4 regions of the Peribacillus phoenicis genome follow, and region 3 is predicted to be linked to each of the others. Evidence: predicted binding sites of a transcription regulator. Region 3 holds the regulator's gene; each other region holds the start of a gene.
The links. The regulator LexA, encoded in region 3, represses DNA repair genes until DNA is damaged. The targets are predictions, from matches to a motif close to CGAACATATGTTCG.
Positions count from the first base shown of each region.

Region 1: the regulator LexA is predicted to act here: its motif matches at 2,243-2,256, upstream of uvrB (excinuclease ABC subunit UvrB).
Region 2: the regulator LexA is predicted to act here: its motif matches at 2,033-2,046, upstream of ABC374_RS21685 (YolD-like family protein).
Region 4: the regulator LexA is predicted to act here: its motif matches at 1,713-1,726, upstream of ABC374_RS07505 (YolD-like family protein).

Region 1 covers NZ_JBDFMF010000001.1:4,827,261-4,831,950, forward strand. The annotation lists gene uvrA (excinuclease ABC subunit UvrA) at 1-119, opposite strand, end outside; gene uvrB (excinuclease ABC subunit UvrB) at 126-2,111, opposite strand; gene ABC374_RS23985 (CsbA family protein) at 2,330-2,560, opposite strand; gene ABC374_RS23990 (catalase) at 2,751-4,334, opposite strand; gene ABC374_RS23995 (MMPL family transporter) at 4,620-4,690, shown strand, end outside.
Region 2 covers NZ_JBDFMF010000001.1:4,400,074-4,404,763, forward strand. The annotation lists gene ABC374_RS21665 (helix-turn-helix transcriptional regulator) at 103-300, shown strand; gene ABC374_RS21670 (DUF5067 domain-containing protein) at 297-881, shown strand; gene ABC374_RS21675 (hypothetical protein) at 954-1,199, shown strand; gene ABC374_RS21680 (hypothetical protein) at 1,282-1,551, shown strand; gene ABC374_RS21685 (YolD-like family protein) at 1,656-2,000, opposite strand; gene ABC374_RS21690 (hypothetical protein) at 2,200-2,742, shown strand; gene ABC374_RS21695 (hypothetical protein) at 2,770-3,291, shown strand; gene ABC374_RS21700 (peptidoglycan-binding protein) at 3,664-4,647, opposite strand.
Region 3 covers NZ_JBDFMF010000001.1:1,680,806-1,685,495, reverse strand. The annotation lists gene tkt (transketolase) at 1-1,276, opposite strand, end outside; gene ABC374_RS08155 (DUF896 domain-containing protein) at 1,500-1,733, opposite strand; gene ABC374_RS08150 (YneB family resolvase-like protein) at 1,799-2,455, opposite strand; gene yneA (cell division suppressor protein YneA) at 2,475-2,786, opposite strand; gene lexA (transcriptional repressor LexA) at 2,942-3,565, shown strand; gene ABC374_RS08135 (glucosaminidase domain-containing protein) at 3,791-4,405, opposite strand.
Region 4 covers NZ_JBDFMF010000001.1:1,545,903-1,550,592, reverse strand. The annotation lists gene ABC374_RS07510 (multicopper oxidase family protein) at 1-1,124, shown strand, start outside; gene ABC374_RS07505 (YolD-like family protein) at 1,336-1,680, opposite strand; gene ABC374_RS07500 (hypothetical protein) at 1,920-3,704, opposite strand; gene glnA (type I glutamate--ammonia ligase) at 4,149-4,690, opposite strand, start outside.

The DNA of each region.
Region 1 (4,690 bases), 3.1 Mb from region 3:
GACTTCCCAGATCCGGATAATCCGGTCAGCACAACAAGTTTGTCTCTCGGTATCGTGATATCAATATTCTTTAAATTGTTGGCCCTGGCGCCTTTTATCACAATTTTATCCATTGCCATGTTTCGTCACCCTTCCGCTTTTAACTCTAGTAATAAATCACGCAGCTCGGCAGCTCGCTCGAAGTCCAGTGCCTTTGCCGCTTCCTTCATTTCTTTTTCCATGCTTGCCATCACTTTTAAACGCTCTTTTTTAGGGAGCTTCGCAAGGCTTGGTGCAAGATCTTCCTTATACTCTTCGCCTTCTTCGGCTACATGAGTCGCCCTTATGGAGTCACGGATATCCTTTTGAATGGTTTGAGGCATTATTCCATGCTTTTTATTATACTTCTCCTGGATTTCACGGCGCCGCCTCGTTTCATTGATGGCAAGTTCCATCGAATTCGTGATGCGGTCTGCATACATGATGACATGGCCGTTGGCATTACGGGCTGCACGGCCCATCGTTTGAATAAGCGAACGTTCCGAGCGAAGGAACCCTTCCTTATCGGCATCCAGAATGGTCACTAACGACACTTCCGGAATATCCAGGCCTTCCCTTAAAAGGTTGATTCCAACGAGTACATCATATTTGCCCATTCGGAGTTCCCGGATGATTTCTATCCTTTCCAAGGTCTTCACTTCCGAATGAAGATATTGGACCTTGATGCCGATTTCCTTTAAATAATCAGTTAAATCTTCAGACATCTTTTTCGTCAAGGTCGTTATGAGCACACGCTCATTCTTTTTAACGCGCTCCTGTATTTCACCGATCAGGTCATCTATCTGCCCTTCAATCGGCCGCACTTCTACCGTCGGATCCAGCAATCCGGTAGGACGGATGATCTGCTGAACCATTTCTGGCGTATGTTCGAGTTCATATGGTCCCGGAGTTGCCGAAACGAATATGGATTGATGGACCTTTTTTTCAAATTCTTCAAACCTTAGCGGCCGGTTATCTTTTGCAGACGGCAGACGGAAGCCATGATCGACGAGCACTTGCTTACGCGCCTGATCTCCATTGAACATTCCGCGGATCTGCGAAAGGGTTACGTGTGATTCATCCACAACCAATAGGAAGTCCTCTGGAAAGTAATCTATTAAAGTGTATGGTGTTGCACCTGAGGGACGAAGGGTTAAATGGCGGGAATAGTTCTCGATCCCTGAACAAAAGCCCATTTCCCGCATCATTTCCAGATCATAACGGGTCCGCTGCTCCAAGCGCTGCGCTTCAAGGAGTTTTTCATCTTCCCTTAATTCCTTCAATCGCTCTTCCAGTTCCGTTTCGATATTTTGAATGGCTATCCGCATTTTCTCTTCGCGGGTTACGAAGTGGGAAGCCGGGAAAATGGCGATATGATCTCGTTCACCGGTAATTTCGCCAGTCAGGGCATCGACTTCACGAATACGGTCAATCTCATCCCCGAAAAACTCTACCCGTACGCAATGTTCATCACGTGAGGCCGGGAAAATTTCGACCACGTCGCCGCGAACGCGGAAGGTCCCCCGTTGGAAAGCAATATCATTACGTTCATATTGAATATCCACGAGTCTGTGCAGCAAGGCATTCCGGTCTATTTCCATTCCTGTTCGGAGGGAAACGACCATCTCCCGGTACTCTTCAGGAGAACCGAGTCCATATATGCACGAAACACTGGCAATGATGATGACATCTTTCCTTTCGAACAAGGACGAGGTTGCCGAGTGACGCAGTTTATCGATTTCATCATTGATGCTTGCATCTTTTTCGATGAATGTATCCGTGGATGGAACATAAGCCTCTGGCTGGTAGTAATCATAATAGCTAACGAAGTACTCAACGGCATTATTAGGGAAGAACTCTTTGAACTCACTATAAAGCTGCCCTGCCAACGTTTTATTGTGGGCAATGACAAGAGTCGGTTTATTGATTCTTTGAATCACATTGGAAACGGTGAATGTTTTCCCTGTCCCCGTTGCCCCCAATAACGTCTGCATTTCCTTGCCTTCCTTAATCCCTTCGACCAGCATTTCAATCGCTGCCGGCTGATCTCCTTGAGGAGAGTATTTTGAGACTAACTCAAACTTATCCTTCACCAAGCATAGCCTCCTATTGAAATATTTTTATATGAAAACGGGACATGCCTATATCCCTTCTATTTATTCCGGTTTGATAAAGCATATATACACATTCTACCACAATAGCCTTAAAACAAACCAGCAATAAGCGAACATCCATTCTATTTTTGTTTTATGGACTTCATGATGTGTTGAGGGGAATGACAAGTTTGGGTACAAAAAAAGCACCTTTTGTGTCAGGCGCTCTTGGATGTACGTTTCATCATTCTTTTTGATAACCAAAATCCCACTGTCAGGGATAAGGCATCGACGATGATCAATAAGTTTGTATGCGTATAACCTTTATATGCGGAAGCTGTAATCAAGGCAACAGTTAAAACAAGGCCCACGACATTGTTATAGGTGACTCTTGAAAATAGCATGACAAGTAGACAAGGAAGGAAAAGGGCAGAAAGAAATTTAATCATTTTTTCATCTCCTTTATAAGAGAAAAATAGAGTAGTTTCAGTTTAAATGATTATCAAGTTTTTTGCCAATCAATTTCCCACTTGATTTTCAAGTCATCATCAGAAGAACATTCCACACATCCATCAATTATGCCCATTAAAAAAAGAGGCAAACCCCTTTAAAGGGAAGTTTGCCTCTTTTTTAGTCCAATCAATATGGATCCGCTTCATGTCCTTTACTAACAGCGTCCTCAGGGTTATCCGACCCACCAAGTGGTTTTGAAGATTCCGTATGTTCAGAAGCCGAGGCCAGTCCCTCTTTCAATCTGCGGCCATACTCTTCATCGGCCTCTTCGGCAAGTGCTATCATTTTTTCCTGAATGCGCTTGTCGGAAGGAGCCAATGCCGCCACTAAATTGGAAATTAAATCGTCCTTTTCCCAATCCTCGAATTCACGGAATGTTTCCCCGGCCTGTTTCGTATTGTTTTGGCGATCGATTGTCTCACGAACAAGTTTCCCTTCCACCATAGGTGTATACTCCTTGCCCGTCTGCTTGGCTTCTTCCAAGCCGCCGACAGTTGATGGTTCGTAGTTGATGTGGGGGCTTTGGCTGCCTCTGCCAACTTCATATTGCATCTGTCCGCCAGTCTGATTCGTGGCTGTTCGTTTCTTCGGAGCATTGATCGGCAATTGCAGATAATTCGCACCAACACGGTGACGTTGTGTATCGGAATAAGAGAATGTACGTCCCTGTAACATCTTGTCATCAGAAAAGTCCAGCCCATCCACTAGTACACCTGTGCCGAATGCAACCTGTTCGACTTCAGTGAAATAGTCTTCAGGGTTTTTATTCAATACCATCGTACCGACATGCAGCCAAGGGAACTCATCTTTCGGCCAGATCTTCGTATCATCCAGCGGATCAAAATCCAACTCAGGATGATCATCATCACTCATGATTTGTACGTTGAGATCCCATTCAGGATAGTCTCCGCGTTCGATCGCTTCATATAGATCCTGTGTGGCATGATTGAAATTCGTAGCTTGAATTTCATTGGCCTCTTGCTGTGTCAGGTTCTTGATCCCTTGTTTCGGTTCCCAATGATACTTGACAAGCACTGCTTTCCCTTCCTCATTCACCCATTTATACGTATTGACCCCTGACCCCTGCATCATGCGGTAGTTAGCTGGTATGCCCCATGGGGAAAACACAAAGGTAACCATATGGAATGTTTCAGGCGAACTCGCACAAAAATCAAAAATCCTCCTGCCGTCCTGAATATTCGTGACCGGATCCGGTTTGAAGGCATGAATCAAATCCGGGAATTTCATGGCATCACGGATGAAGAAAATTTTCAAGTTATTGCCTACAAGATCCCAGTTGCCATCTTCCGTATAAAATTTAACGGCAAATCCCCTGGGATCACGTAACGTTTCCGGGGACGTCCCCCCATGAATAACAGATGAGAATCTCACGAATACCGGGGTTTTTTTACCTTCTTCCTGAAAAACCTTCGCTCTCGTATATTTTGAAATAGGCTCGTCCCCCGCTTTACCGGTCGGAACAAAATAACCATGTGCACCTGCACCACGGGCATGCACGACCCGTTCAGGAATGCGCTCCCTATCGAAGTGGCTGATTTTTTCCAGGAAATCATAGTTCTCAAGTGTACTAGGTCCTCTGTTCCCTACAGTTCTAATACTCTGGTTATTCGTTACCGGGTGCCCTTGCCTGTTCGTTAATATTTCTTTCGATTCATCATTTGTTTTTTTAGATTTATCAGACAAAAAAATCCCTCCTCTGTTAATAAAATCCACAATACTACTATACTTTCCCCTATTCCCTATATTTCACTCCTCAATCTTCGAATTTAATTGTAATTAGTTAAAAAGTACTTTTCCCTATGTATCGATGAGCATATTTCTTGCCAATAACAACTGGTCTGAATCATATAATGATAAGAAAGCTTTGAAGCATTTAGTAGAAAAATGGAGTGAGCATACCCATTTTTGTATATGTAAACAGCACACCATTATAATGAACTAAGGATAAAAAATTCAAAAAGCGGGGTGCCTTCATTGGACGAATCAATATTAGGAAGACTTGGCAGGATGATGACGGGAAAAATCAGTCGTTGGGTTGTCATTGC
Region 2 (4,690 bases), 2.7 Mb from region 3:
CCAATATTACTTGTACCTTAAATTTAATTTTGATTTTTTGTTAAATTATATTTTGAAAGGTATTTCTTAAATGGAAGAGAATATCTTTGTAGAGGTGTAAAAATGAAAAGTCGAATAGGAGAATGTATAGACAAAAGTGGATTTAAAAAGAAATTTATAGCAGGTAAACTTGAAGTATCCCCTACACAACTATCTAATTGGATCAGTGGTCGTTCTTTTCCTACAATTGAAAAAGCCTTTAGGTTGGCTAAATTATTAGATGTGAAGGTCGATGATTTATATGAGGAGGATGAAATATGAAAAAAATATTTGTTTTATTATTAGTTATGTTTTTACTTACTGCTTGCGGGAAGGCTGACGAAGGGAAGGAAGTTAGTCCAGATAAAAGCAGTACTAACGAAACAACAGTTGAATCTGCAACTGTAGAAACCGTTGAGCCAACCATAACGTTTGAGGACGGAACCGTTGAAACTGAAGATTTTAGTTTAGCAATATCTGAAACTAAAATTATCCAAAGTCCAATGGAAGCTAATCCTGGGTTATTTGTCACTTTTACACTTACAAATAAAACAAAAGATAAAGATATTATTCCAGATGATACTCTCATGAGTTTACTGGCTCAGCAAGAGAATGGAACATCAAGAATTGATTTAAGTGAAAATTATCATTTTCTTGATGCGTTCGGAAGTGAAGATGATATTGAGACATACAACAAAATGGTTGATTTAGATAATGCCGGTTCAAACGCTTTACTACCTGGAAAAAGTGTTGAATACGTGGCAGCTTACGGATTAGACAATGATACTCACGATGTTACTTTTACAGCGATAGATCAAATTACTTTTGAACAAGTCGGAAAGTATAATGTAAAATTGAAATAATATATATTGCCCCTTACCTTTATGAGAGGGGCTTTCGTCATTCCTAATTACAAGAATATAGAGGGAATAACTATGAACATAAATATTAAGGTTTACTTACATTCAAAAGGAACTAAGTTTTTACAAAGTGGAAGCTTTCCTGTTGTGAATTCTGAATTTAAAAAGGATCCTGACTGGACGGCTGCCATTGCTGCCTATGAATGGATTCAGCAGATTAAAATTAAGTTCGCTGCCGGTGATGATTTTAGAATAGATGAGGTAATTTATAACGAGGATATTGATATTACGGAGTTAGTAAAGAAGGTAATACAAAAATAATCCCCCTACTCAATTCGAGTAAGGATTAATTATTTTGGAAAATACACGGAATTTTTTCACAGAAGAGAGTGGGAGTAATAAAATGGAGATTTCCTCAATAAAAGAATTTAAACATAAAAGCATTTTAACTATCACTGGAAATAATGGAGAACTTATTAGAAAAATAGATTTAATACCAGGTAATAAATACATTATAAATCCTTTGAATCCAAACAAGCTTAAAAATCGAGATAGGAATGTGATTTTAGTGAAGATAGAAAATGAAAAAAGAGGGATATATGGCAAAGTTAAGTATCTCGATACATCCCGTCCGGGTAAAGTTGAAATTAGTGACTTAGATTCAATAGTGTAATTATAATTGAAATAACTTCCACATTGGCTATTTATAATATAAAATCCCCTCACACTAATAGAAGGCTTTACAAAAAGCCCTTCTCAATTAAGAGAAGGGTCTTTTTAATCCTCTACAATCACATCAATAATCTCATTAAACTGAATATACTCAAAGGAACTATCTTTCTTCTGAATACGTAATTCTTTCGTGACAGGATGTATGTACACACAATAACCATGAAATTTTTGTTGATTTCCCTCGTTATGTAATCTAAATCTTATCGGTAAATGATATTCCATCGCATAGTTAATATTGTTTTCAAACTCTTCAACCTGGTATTCATCGAGGATAGGTTTCTTATTTAAGAAATAATCAACCTCACCCAGTTTTTTATTTAAAGCTTTATGTTCTGGCATTATCAATGCTGCTTGCCATTTAACGAGACCTCTATCACGAATTGTACTCATCAGAAAGATCCCTCCTTTCCACCTATTATACACGAACGTTTGTTCTTACAAAAGACAAAAAAAATTCCTTCCCCAATTAAGTTCGGGTAGAGAAATTTTGATTTTTGAACAGATATAGGAGACCACTTATTGTGGCCTTCCTTTATGCAGATGAATAAAAAAGAGAAATCTTTTGATAATAATAACTGGAGGTGTTTATATGGATGAGAATAGATTAGACAACTGGGAAATACAAGTTTCAAATTTCTTGGAACAGTATCGCTTGTTCCCAGAAGCATACGAAGAATTCACAGAAATGATTCTTACACCTAATCAGTTAGTTGCATCAGATGGTACACGACTTGAAACTGTTGATAGTATGCTAAAAAGAAAAGCTGAGTTTTATCTTGCAGAGAGAATTGATATATATCTAGATGTAGCAGTAATATCTCAGGATATTAAAACAGGTTGTAATTCAAGAGGATGTTATTGTAAAAAACGTAGGGTTGAAGGACAATGCTGGGCTTGGTTTAGTCACCCAAAAATTGAAGATATTGTGGGAGACATAGAGGAGTGTGTAAGAGCAGCTGTTACAGCCGCAATCATTGCAGCCATTTGGGCAGATCCTGATGCAGCAACGCCAGCATTTAAAGCTACAATTGTTGCTTGTTTGGAGTTGAAAGGTATTGAATGGGCCAATGAGATTGGTATAGGCTGTTATAAACATGAAGAGAGAGGTCAATGGATTCCTTGCGAAAACTAAAAAATATCATTAAAAGGGAGGCATATTGTGAATCAAGAATCAATTAAGAAAGTAAAACGGCCAACATTTTCTCTTGAATATGAAGAAAAAAACCTTAGGAATCTTGGCATAACTCCAATTAGATGGCTTGGAGATGAAACTCCATTTAGAACTGGAGGGATACCAGAAGGGTATATCGGTAGAACGTATTTTAGAGAATGGAGAAAAAGGGACCATAATCCTGACTATCTATCTTATGGACCTTATTTTGAACCAACAGGTCTGGGATCACTTGTCGAACTAATATTTTTCCTTGATTCTAGAAACTGGCAGGGGAGTGATGATGCTGTATTTACTGTAGACTTAGTTGACCATGCATCTGGTGGTACAAATTTAGTTGATCCTGTAACTTTTTATGTTAGAGATTTATCTCCAAAATTTGCATGTAATATATATCTTCATGGAGATTTAGAGTTAAAACCTGGAATGAGTATTGAATCACGTGTAGTGATACATGGAGGAGCAGATGTTAGATTTTATGGTCTTCATTATGGAGTAAATTATCTATAATAGGAATTTGGTTGTAAAAAATATTGAGATTATATGTTCAGATAAAAAGGACAGATAAGGAAATTTTTTGTTTTTTCTATCCTTTAATTTGTCTTATTTAGCAATAGAATACCACTTGGTTTAATGGCAAAGGTAGAGGGGATTTAGTTGAGTAAAACCTAAGTAAAAGAGTATTTTTATATCGAATATACTTAAACAAACCTGTCCCTTTAGTTCATAAGGAAATACATAAACACCTTTAACAGAGCTTTAACAAGAAAAGCCCCTCACTAAGAGAAGGGCTTTTTATGACGGAGGTACCATTTGGAGTTAGCAACATAATTATACTTTATCCACTCGTTTTCAAATTATTCATTCACGTAACAAAACCCTTTAAAACATACGATTCCAAGTGTTAGGGCCAACTCGTCCATCTTGGCTTAAACCTTGCCTCTTCTGATAAACTTTGACGGCTTTTGTAGTTTTGGGACCGTACTTTCCATCCACATCCTTTTCAGGCATGCCAGCAGCACGTTGGACCCTTTTGATATCGATTGCTTTCATCCCTTTTGTGCCTTCTTTTAATATGATCCCTGGATAAGGAACAATAGGCTTTGGTGTAACTTCCACTTTTACATCAGGTTTTTTGTTATTTTCAGGTTTTGCAATAACCTCTTTAGCATTTCCAAAGTTAATTTTCTGGCCTATTTTTAATTTAGTAGGATCGATACCAGGATTCGCTTTTATTAAATCTTCAACTTGAACGCCGCCTACTCCATCCTTATGCGCAATGCTCCATAATGTGTCTCCTTCTTGGATTGTATAAACATCGGGAGCCGGTGATGGTTTGGATGGTGTTTTTGAACCTTTCCAATCAAAAGCGTTTCTATAGTTATACTCACAACATGCTTTCCAATCATAACCAGGCATTTCATTATGGGCCTTGTCATATTTCCCTATACCATCTTTAACAAGTGCAGCGTGAAGTTCTGCAATACTGGCAATTGTGGCTTCATCCATAGTGTCATATCTATAATCCCCAGCAACACAGATTCCGAGTGAAAATTGATTGCTATTCCCCACATGGTAGGTCCGGTGGTTAATATCATTTGCATAAACAATCCTAGCCCTTTTACCATTCGGAGTATTAATTATATTCTTAGGCTCTATAACAAAGGCATAGCCACACCCAGGCCATCCCAGAGTATTTACATGGTAATTCGCAAAGCTTTCAGCATCAGATCCAGCCAAATCCTTCTTTGTTAACGAATGATGCCATACACGGTGAGTAATTGTTTTCGTGCGCTTTGAATAAGTGCCTTTTGACTTTAATTTGCCTCTTCTATCGACTAATTGTGGAAGATTATTAAAGTTCATTTCCCATCGTCTCCTTTTAATTTAAATTCATAAGAAAAAGCCA
Region 3 (4,690 bases):
CATGAAGTGCCATTCCGTTTAAAGCCGCACCCATAGCGAATTCACGTACACCGAACCATATATTACGGCCGCTGTAATTACCAGGTAATAGATCAGTCTCACCTTTGATGGCAGTATTATTAGATCCGGCTAAATCCGCAGAACCCCCAATGAAGCTAGGGACCCGTTTGGCAATCGCATTTAGCACTTCCCCACTTGAAGCACGGGAAGCTATTGTTTTACCTTCTTCATAGACCGGAATTTCCTGATCCCATTCAGCAGGCAGTTCACCTTTGATGGCCAGCTCCAATTGCTGTGCTAACTCAGGATGTGCTTCTTTGTAATTTTTGAACAATTCATTCCAAGCTTCTTCTTTTTGAGCGCCAGCATCAACAACAGCTTCATTGAAGTGTGAATACACTTCTTCCGGAACATGGAAGTCCTCTTCGAATGTCCATTTATATGCTTCTTTTGTCAATTTAAGCTCATCTGCACCAAGCGGAGCGCCGTGAACAGCGGATTTACCTGAACGGTTTGGTGAACCGTAACCAATAACCGTTTTCACTTCGATTAATGTTGGGCGTGCATCGTCGGTTTTCGCTTCTTCAATCGCTTTAGCAATTTCCTGAAGATCATTGCCATCCTCAACGCGGATATATTGCCATCCATAAGATTTGAACCGGTCTGCTACGCTTTCACTAAATGATTGACTTAAGTCGCCGTCAAGGGAAATATCATTAGAATCATATAAAACAACAAGTCTTCCGAGTTGTAGATGTCCAGCTAATGAAGCGGCTTCTGCAGAAACACCTTCCATTAAATCTCCATCTCCACAAATGCTATATGTATAATGATCGACCACATTATAAGAATCGCGGTTATAGCTTTCTGCCAAGTGACGTTCAGCCATTGCCATTCCGACTGCCATTGCGATACCTTGTCCAAGCGGCCCGGTAGTTGCATCTACACCAGCCGTATGTCCGAATTCAGGATGTCCTGGAGTTTTACTGCCCCATTGACGGAAGCTTTTCAAATCATCGATAGATAAGCCATAGCCCGATAAATGAAGAAGGCTGTATAACAGCATAGAACCATGTCCAGCTGAAAGAACAAAGCGATCTCTATTAAACCAATCTGGATTTTTCGGGTTATGGTTCATATATTCGGTCCATAGTTTATACGCCATCGGCGCTGCCCCCATTGGCATACCTGGATGGCCGGAATTAGCCTTTTCAATTGCATCAATTGATAATGTACGAATCGTATTGATAGAAAGTGCATCTAATTTATCTAACATATTGTAAAAACATCCCTTCCTGTAATGTACCTCTTTATATTATAGTGACAAGCATAATATCACAACTAAAATCACTATTTACTGCCTCAATATTAAAATTTTCTAGAAATAAGAGAAGCCCCCTATTTAGATTAAACTAAATAGGAGAATACATACATGCATGCACTCCCTTTTTACTCCTAAATGCTAATAGGATCCTCGTTCCATGAGAGGAATTCAAGCATTAATGTAAGTTTCTTTTTTCTTTTATATTTTTTATCTTTTGAGGAGTGACGTCATTACCTTCTGGATCAACGACTTTCACATGCTCCAACGTATCGGTCATGGACTTTCTGAATGTTTCCAAATACTCACTTCTCAATTGGGTTTGCTCTTTCGCCTCAACTTCCGTCAAACCTTCAGTCTTTGCCTTTTTAGAAAGTTCATTAATACGGGTTATTTTTTCTTTTGATAACATAATTTCGCTCCTTCATAATCTCCGGATATTGTCATGGTATTAAAAAAAAAGCGAAATTACAAGTTCTAAGATTGACTTTCCTTTTTATTCAGTTGATGTTCGAGAAAACGCCTGTTCACAGTAGCCTTGGAAACATTGTATCCAAAGCCCCTTAAAGTGGCTGCGATTTCTGCAAATGTCAATCCATTGGCCCGAAGTTTAATAATTTCTTCAATAGGAATTTCCATACGGTCCCTTCCAGTGGAATTCCTTTGATTCTGAAGGTTTTTTTGAGGACGGTACCCTTTTTCAACGGCTCTTATCATCCCGCGCTTTATTTTAAGATTATGTAGTTTCCTTTGGTATTCTTCTACAATACCGACTATCTGGATGACCATGGCATCCGAATCCGATAACTCAAGCTCCCCGTCATGTGAGAGCGTATAAATTTTCACATCTTCTTTAAGGATGACATGGAAAAGGGCTATTTTGGCATTCCCTCTTCCCAGCCTTGTTTCATCTTGAATTAATAGTACTTCAGCTTCTTTAGTTTTAAATAGTTCGAGCATGTCAAAAATGCCATCCCGATTCAACTCATAACCACTTGCCTGCTCTTTTATTATGGAAATGACTTCAACATCCATCTTTTCTGCCAATTTGACTAATTCATCTTCCTGCCTTGCCAATGATGTTTCCTGTGACTCTTTTTCTGTGCTTACCCTACAATAGATTACCGCCTTCATAATACCCTACCTTCACTACTTACTGCTCACTGGCCAAATTCTGGACAAGTTCTTCCCCTTTAACCGGTATGACGATGACTTGACCAGGTTTAATTGAATCCGCCCTGACTCCATTATGCTCTTCTATCCAACCAATGAATTCTTTTTTTGTCAAATTTGCTTCTTCATATTCTTCGGCAATTCCCCATAGGGTATCACCCTCACTTACTTCTATAGAAAGGAAATCCTTTTTTGGATCATTGTTCAATGTACAAGAGAATAAAATTGAAAAGATGAATACTGATCCCGCTAATAGAATCGTATAAATATAATTTTTGTATAAATTTTTCATAAATATCCCTCCAAAGCGAATGTTCGTTCGTATGTTATGGTCAAATTATAATACGAACGTTTGTTTCAGTCAACAACAAAATTCGAACTTATGTTTGTATAGAGTTGGGGGTCATGCTATAATGTAGCAAAGAACATTGGGGAAGAGGTGCACAAATGACTAAACTATCAAAACGGCAGCAAGATATTCTTGATTTCATTAAAGAAGAGGTCCGCCAAAAAGGGTATCCACCTTCCGTACGGGAGATTGGCGAAGCAGTGGGACTTGCTTCAAGTTCAACAGTACACGGACATTTATCACGCCTGGAAAGCAAAGGCCTGATTAGACGTGACCCAACCAAGCCAAGGGCCATTGAAATAATGAATTTGGAGGAAGCGAACAATATTCCCAAAGTCAATGTCGTGAACGTGCCGTTACTTGGAAAAGTAACAGCGGGAATGCCGATAACGGCCATTGAAAACATAGAAGAATACTTTCCGCTTCCCGAAAGCATGGTTCCGCATGATGACCATGTATTCATGCTGGAAATCATGGGTGAAAGTATGATCGAAGCAGGAATTCATGATGGGGATTATGTCATCGTGAAACAACAAAGCAATGCCAATAATGGAGATATCGTCGTGGCCATGACGGAAGATGATGAAGCCACTGTAAAACGATTCTTTAAGGAACCGGATTACATAAGGCTTCAGCCTGAGAACTCAAATATGGAACCAATTATTTTACGAGATGTTTCGATACTTGGAAAAGTAATAGGCTTATATAGACAAATACACTAAAAGCGCTAACCGCGCTTTTTTTGTTTGTTTAATCTATGTCCCGAATTCTCTCAATATGCATATGGAAGATTAGATATTGACATATTTTTTAATAGAATCAAGTTTTCATGGAAATTTAAACATCCTTTATTACGAATGGAAGTTATACGCTCGCCTAATATGTACTTTGGTAACAATCTGATTACAATAAAAAAGAGAGCTTTAACTACCGCTCCCAGTTAAAATTCACTTCACTCGTAATCTTTGGTTCACTTTAATGAGGTTAAGATCGACCAAACCGTTCCACTGTTGAATCTGCACTTGTGTAGAACCGTATGCTTTTGCAAGCGCAGAGACGGTATCCCCTTTTTGGACAATATGATAAACCTCTTCAATGCTTGCATCATATTTTGTTAAATCGCTTGTTTCGATAAGGTTCACCAGTTTTTCAATATATTTGGGATCCGAGGCGTACCCCGCATCGAATATTGCTTTGAGTGCTTTTCTATAATCTTTTTCTCCAATGACAGCTGTATAAAGACTTCTATTCCATGAAGTCCCCTTTACATATAAATTGGCGAGATCTCGAAGACTTTCTTCCCAAGATGGGTATTTTCTGAATTTGTTCCATACTTGAACGGGCACACCATTGACATATTCCATTGTTTGAATAATGACTGACTCACCCTTGAAGTCACCTTTTGTACCGAATATATTTTTTCCTTTGCTTGCTAATAAACTTGTCCCATATCCACTCTCCAAACAAGCTTGTGCAATGACAACAGAAGGTAATATTTTAAATTCCTGTTGAATTTTCTGGGCATAGGGAGCAATTTCCTTAATAAATGTTTCCTTGCTCATTAGAACCTCCCACTAATAGGCATTACTTTATTTTTCACTGTTTATCTTCATTCTTATCGTATTCTCCTCTATGAAAAAGGTTACAGCTTGTCCTGCACAAAAAGTTCCGATGTCTGGCTAATTTTTTCATTATAGATTACTTACCTAGAAGTGGATCGCTCCGCGTATTATTTATCCACTTCCCTACCAAACAGGAAAAGCCGTCAATCCATATAATTAAATGGATTGACGGCTTTTTAAGTTGGACACTGAAAACCTTCAAAACTTGTTCATTTCCATTTTCAT
Region 4 (4,690 bases), 130 kb from region 3:
TATATCAATATGATAATAACCAGAAATCTGTTACTCAATGGTATCATGACCATGCACTTGGGATTACGAGACTCAATGTATATGCGGGACTGGCAGGTTTTTATCTCATAAGAGATAATCGTGAACGTTTATTAAATTTACCCTTCGGTGACTATGAAATCCCTCTTATTATCCAAGACAGATCATTTCATAAAAACGGTGCTCTTTATTATCCAAACCAGCAAGATAAACCGATTAAGGGATTAGAAACATCAATCGTTCCTGAATTTTTTGGGGACACAATCCTGGTTAATGGCAAAGTATGGCCTTATTTAGAAGTGGAACCACGAAAATACCGATTTCGGCTGTTAAATGGTTCTAACTCCCGTTTTTATAGGATCAAGCTGGATTCAGGACAACTAATTTATCAAATCGGGACGGATAGCGGATTAATGGAATATCCGATAGGGATCAAAGAAATCATACTTGCTCCAGCAGAAAGAGCAGATGTCATCATTGATTTTACCAATCTTGTGGGAAAGAACATTATTGTGACAAATGACGCCCCCGCCCCTTTTCCAGATGGAGATCCCGCAAGTGCAGTAGGTATAGTGATGGAATTTAGAGTCTCTCTTCCTCTTACAAGTATTGATACCAGTGTTATTCCATCGTATATGGAGCCTTTTTCAAAGATAATTGAACAGTCGGCTTCAAAGGAAAGATACTTAACTTTAAATGATAATATGGATCAGTACGGACGGGAATTCATGTTATTAGATAATAAAACTTGGGATGCTCCTATTACAGAAAATCCAAAATTGGGATCAATCGAAATATGGTATCTAATTAACTTAACTACGGATACACACCCTATTCATCTCCACTTAATTGATTTTCAAATATTAGACCGGAGAGATTTCGATGTAGAAAAGTATAACAAGGAGAGAATTATCCATTATACGGGTCCCGCGTTGCCACCCGAACCACAAGAACGAGGAAGGAAGGATACAGTAAGAGCTAATCCTAAACAAGTAACTCGAATTATCATGAAGTTTGGTCCCTATACAGGATTATATGTTTGGCACTGTCATATATTGGAGCACGAGGATTATGAGATGATGAGACCATATATTGTTATCCGATAATAGACTGTATCCTTACAACCCTCTATGCTCGCTTGTCTTATCGAGAGTACTTCTTTCTCAGTTAAAATAATGTTATTGGAAATAATAAAAAAATCTTTAGATTATCCCTGTTCTATTCATGAATAGATTCTCTTACTTCTAAAAATCAACAACACCCTTTAACAGGGCCAAAACAAAATAAGCCCCTACTCAAAGCGAGTAAGGGCTTTTATTAATCCTCAACGATTACACTAATGATATCACTAAACTGAATATACTCAAAGGAACTATCTTTCTTCTGAATACGTAACTCTTTCGTGACAGGATGTATGTACACACAGTAACCCTGCAATTCATGTGGATTTCCCTCGTTATGCAATCTAAAACTAATTGGTAAATGATATTCCACCGCATAATGAATGTTGTTTTCAAATTCTTCAACCTCGTATTCATCAAAGACAGGCCTTTTATTTAGGAAATAATCAACCTCTCCCAGTTTTTTATTTAAAGCTTTATGTTCTGGCATAATCAATGCTGCTTGCCATTTAACAAGCCCTCTATCACGAATTGTGCCCATCAGAAAGATCCCTCCCTTACATCCATTACATACGAACGATCGTTCTTATAAAAGTCAGAATATCCATTAAGTTCAGGCTAGAGAATTTTTATATAAATAAATAAAATGCTTTATTAAACATTAATATTGATATTTGTACAAAAAAAAGACCACTTATTGGGTCTTCTTTTTTGCATCCTATGGAACTAACACAGTTTAATAACGAGTTGTTAGTGAGAAAGAAACACACCTTTCCCCATCTAGCTGAGTCGCGTGATAACAAGGTGTGCTGAAACAGCCCTTGTTCCCCCAGCAGAAGGAGTGATGGTTAGTGCCGGGGAATTGCCAGCAGGATTTCGTACAGTCAGTATTGAATTGATGACTGACGTTTGCACAAGAGCCATTCCTACTATCTGAGAAGTACCGGTGGCTCGCCCGACCACCGTATAGGGTAGGTCAATGCCATTGAGAGTTAAAATCAGTTGGCCCGCTTCGCTCACACTCACCTGAAAAAAGACCTGATAAATGCCAATTGCAGACAAAGTAAATGAATCGACAGTAGCCCGTACAATACCACCCGCGCTAGTAGGTCCATTTTGCGGAAAATCTACATCTTGACCGCCTCCAACTGTTGTTGCATTATCACCAGGCATCAACGCATAAAAGTCCGCAAAATCTAATACTGACCCTGCTGGTCCTTGTGGCCCTGTTGCTCCTGTCGCTCCGGTTGCCCCTGCTGGTCCTGCTGGTCCCGTTGCTCCTGCTGGTCCTGCTGGTCCTGCTGGTCCCGTTGCTCCTGCTGGTCCTGCTGGTCCCGCTGGTCCCGTTGCTCCTGTTGCTCCTGTCGCTCCGGTTGCCCCTGCTGGTCCCGCTGGTCCGATTGCTCCTGCTGGTCCTGCTGGTCCCGCTGGTCCTGTTGCTCCTGCTGGTCCCGCTGGTCCGATTGCTCCTGCTGGTCCCGCTGGTCCGATTGCTCCTGCTGGTCCTGTTGCTCCTGCTGGTCCCGCTGGTCCGATTGCTCCTGCTGGTCCTGTTGCTCCTGCTGGTCCCGCTGGTCCTGTTGCTCCGGTTGCTCCGGTTGCCCCTGCTGGTCCCGCTGGTCCGATTGCTCCCGATGCTCCTGTTGCTCCTGCTGGTCCCGCTGGTCCGATTGCTCCCCCTGGTCCTGTTGCTCCTGCTGGTCCCGCTGGTCCTGTTGCTCCGGTTGCTCCGGTTGCCCCTGCTGGTCCCGCTGGTCCGATTGCTCCCGATGCTCCTGTTGATCCTGCTGGTCCCGCTGGTCCCGCTGGTCCGATTGCTCCTCCTGGTCCTGTTGCTCCTGCTGGTCCCGCTGGTCCTGTTGCTCCGTTTGCTCCTGTTGCCCCTGCTGGTCCCGCTGGTCCTGTTGCTCCTGCTGGTCCTGTTGCTCCTGCTGGTCCCGCTGGCCCCGTTGCTCCTGCTGGCCCCGTTGCTCCTGCTGGTCCCCTTGCTCCGGTTGCTCCGGTTGCTCCTGTTGCTCCTGTTGCTCCTGTTGCCCCTGCTGGCCCCCTTGCTCCTGTTGCTCCTGTTGCCCCTGCTGGTCCCCTTGCTCCGGTTGCTCCTGCTGGTCCCGCTGGTCCCGCTGGTCCCCTTGCTCCTGTTGCTCCTGCTGATCCCGCTGGTCCCCTTGCTCCTGTTGCTCCTGCTGGTCCCGCTGGTCCCCTTGCTCCTGTTGCTCCTGCTGGTCCCGCTGCTCCTGTTGCTCCTGCTGGTCCCTGTTTTCCTTTTTTACCTCTTGGCCCTCTAGGTCCAGGGGGTCCTTCTTTTTGCTCGCACTTACAATGTCTCTTTTCACATCGTAGGCAAATTTCTATACTTTTGTCGTCACAGGAAGATTCATGATTTTTTTCGCACTTACAATGCCTCTTTCCACAACCCTGGCAAATTTCTATACTCTTGTCGTCACAGGAAGATTCATGATTTTTTTCGCACTTACAATGCCTCTTTCCACATAGCTGGCAGCGCCTTTTAATTCTGACATTTAATTTTAGCTTTTTGAGATCCCCTTCTTCATTATTTATCTTCATACAATTCCATGCCTCCTTTCTTTTTTAACATGTATATTGCACTAGATTAAAGAGCGGAACGGCTACATGGTAAAAACAAAAGGAGTATATTTAGGTATTTTTCGAATTTGTAATTATCGAGAAAAATTACCAAGGCATATAAATTTATAAATTAGCTTTTGAATTTAAATTTCCACGTTATTTCCCTAAGAGATTCATATCGTTTAACAAATTCTAAAACAGAAATTAGCCCCTACTCAGTGAGTAAGGGCCTTTAAATGGTGTGTGCTTCCTAGGAGAAGCACAAATATAAGCATCAACAATCAAAGCAAGGATTATACTAAAAACATTTTAAATTGAGTCAGTGGGGTAAAAAAGGGGTAAACCTTCTATCTCTAATTCATATTAATTATTACCCCACAAATAAAAAACCCCTGACACCAGAGGTGCCAAGGGTTTGAGATATTAATACATTGACATATATTGTTCGCGTTCCCATGGGTGAACTTGTGTACGGAACATATCCCACTCGATTTCTTTTGCTTCGATGAAGTGTTCAAGTAAGTGTTCGCCTAATGCTTCTTTGATTACTTCATCAGATTTTAATGTTTCCAATGCAGCATATAAAGTAGCTGGTAGATCAACGATACCTACTTCTTCACGTTCTTCTTTATTCATAACATAGATGTTGCGGTCAACTGGAGCTGGAGGAGTCAAGTCGTTCTTGATACCGTCAAGACCAGCTTTTAGTAGAACTGCAAGTGCCAAGTATGGGTTTGCTGCTGGATCGACACTACGTACCTCAACGCGAGTACTTACTCCGCGTGAAGCTGGGATACGGATTAATGGGCTACGGTTTTTAGCGGACCATGCAACATAACAAGGAGCTTCGTAACCAGGAACTAGACGTTTGTATGAGTTAACAGTTGGGTTTGTTACCGCAGTGAAGCTTGGAGCATGCTTAATGATACCTGCGATAAATTGCTCAGCTGTTTTGCTTAATTCCA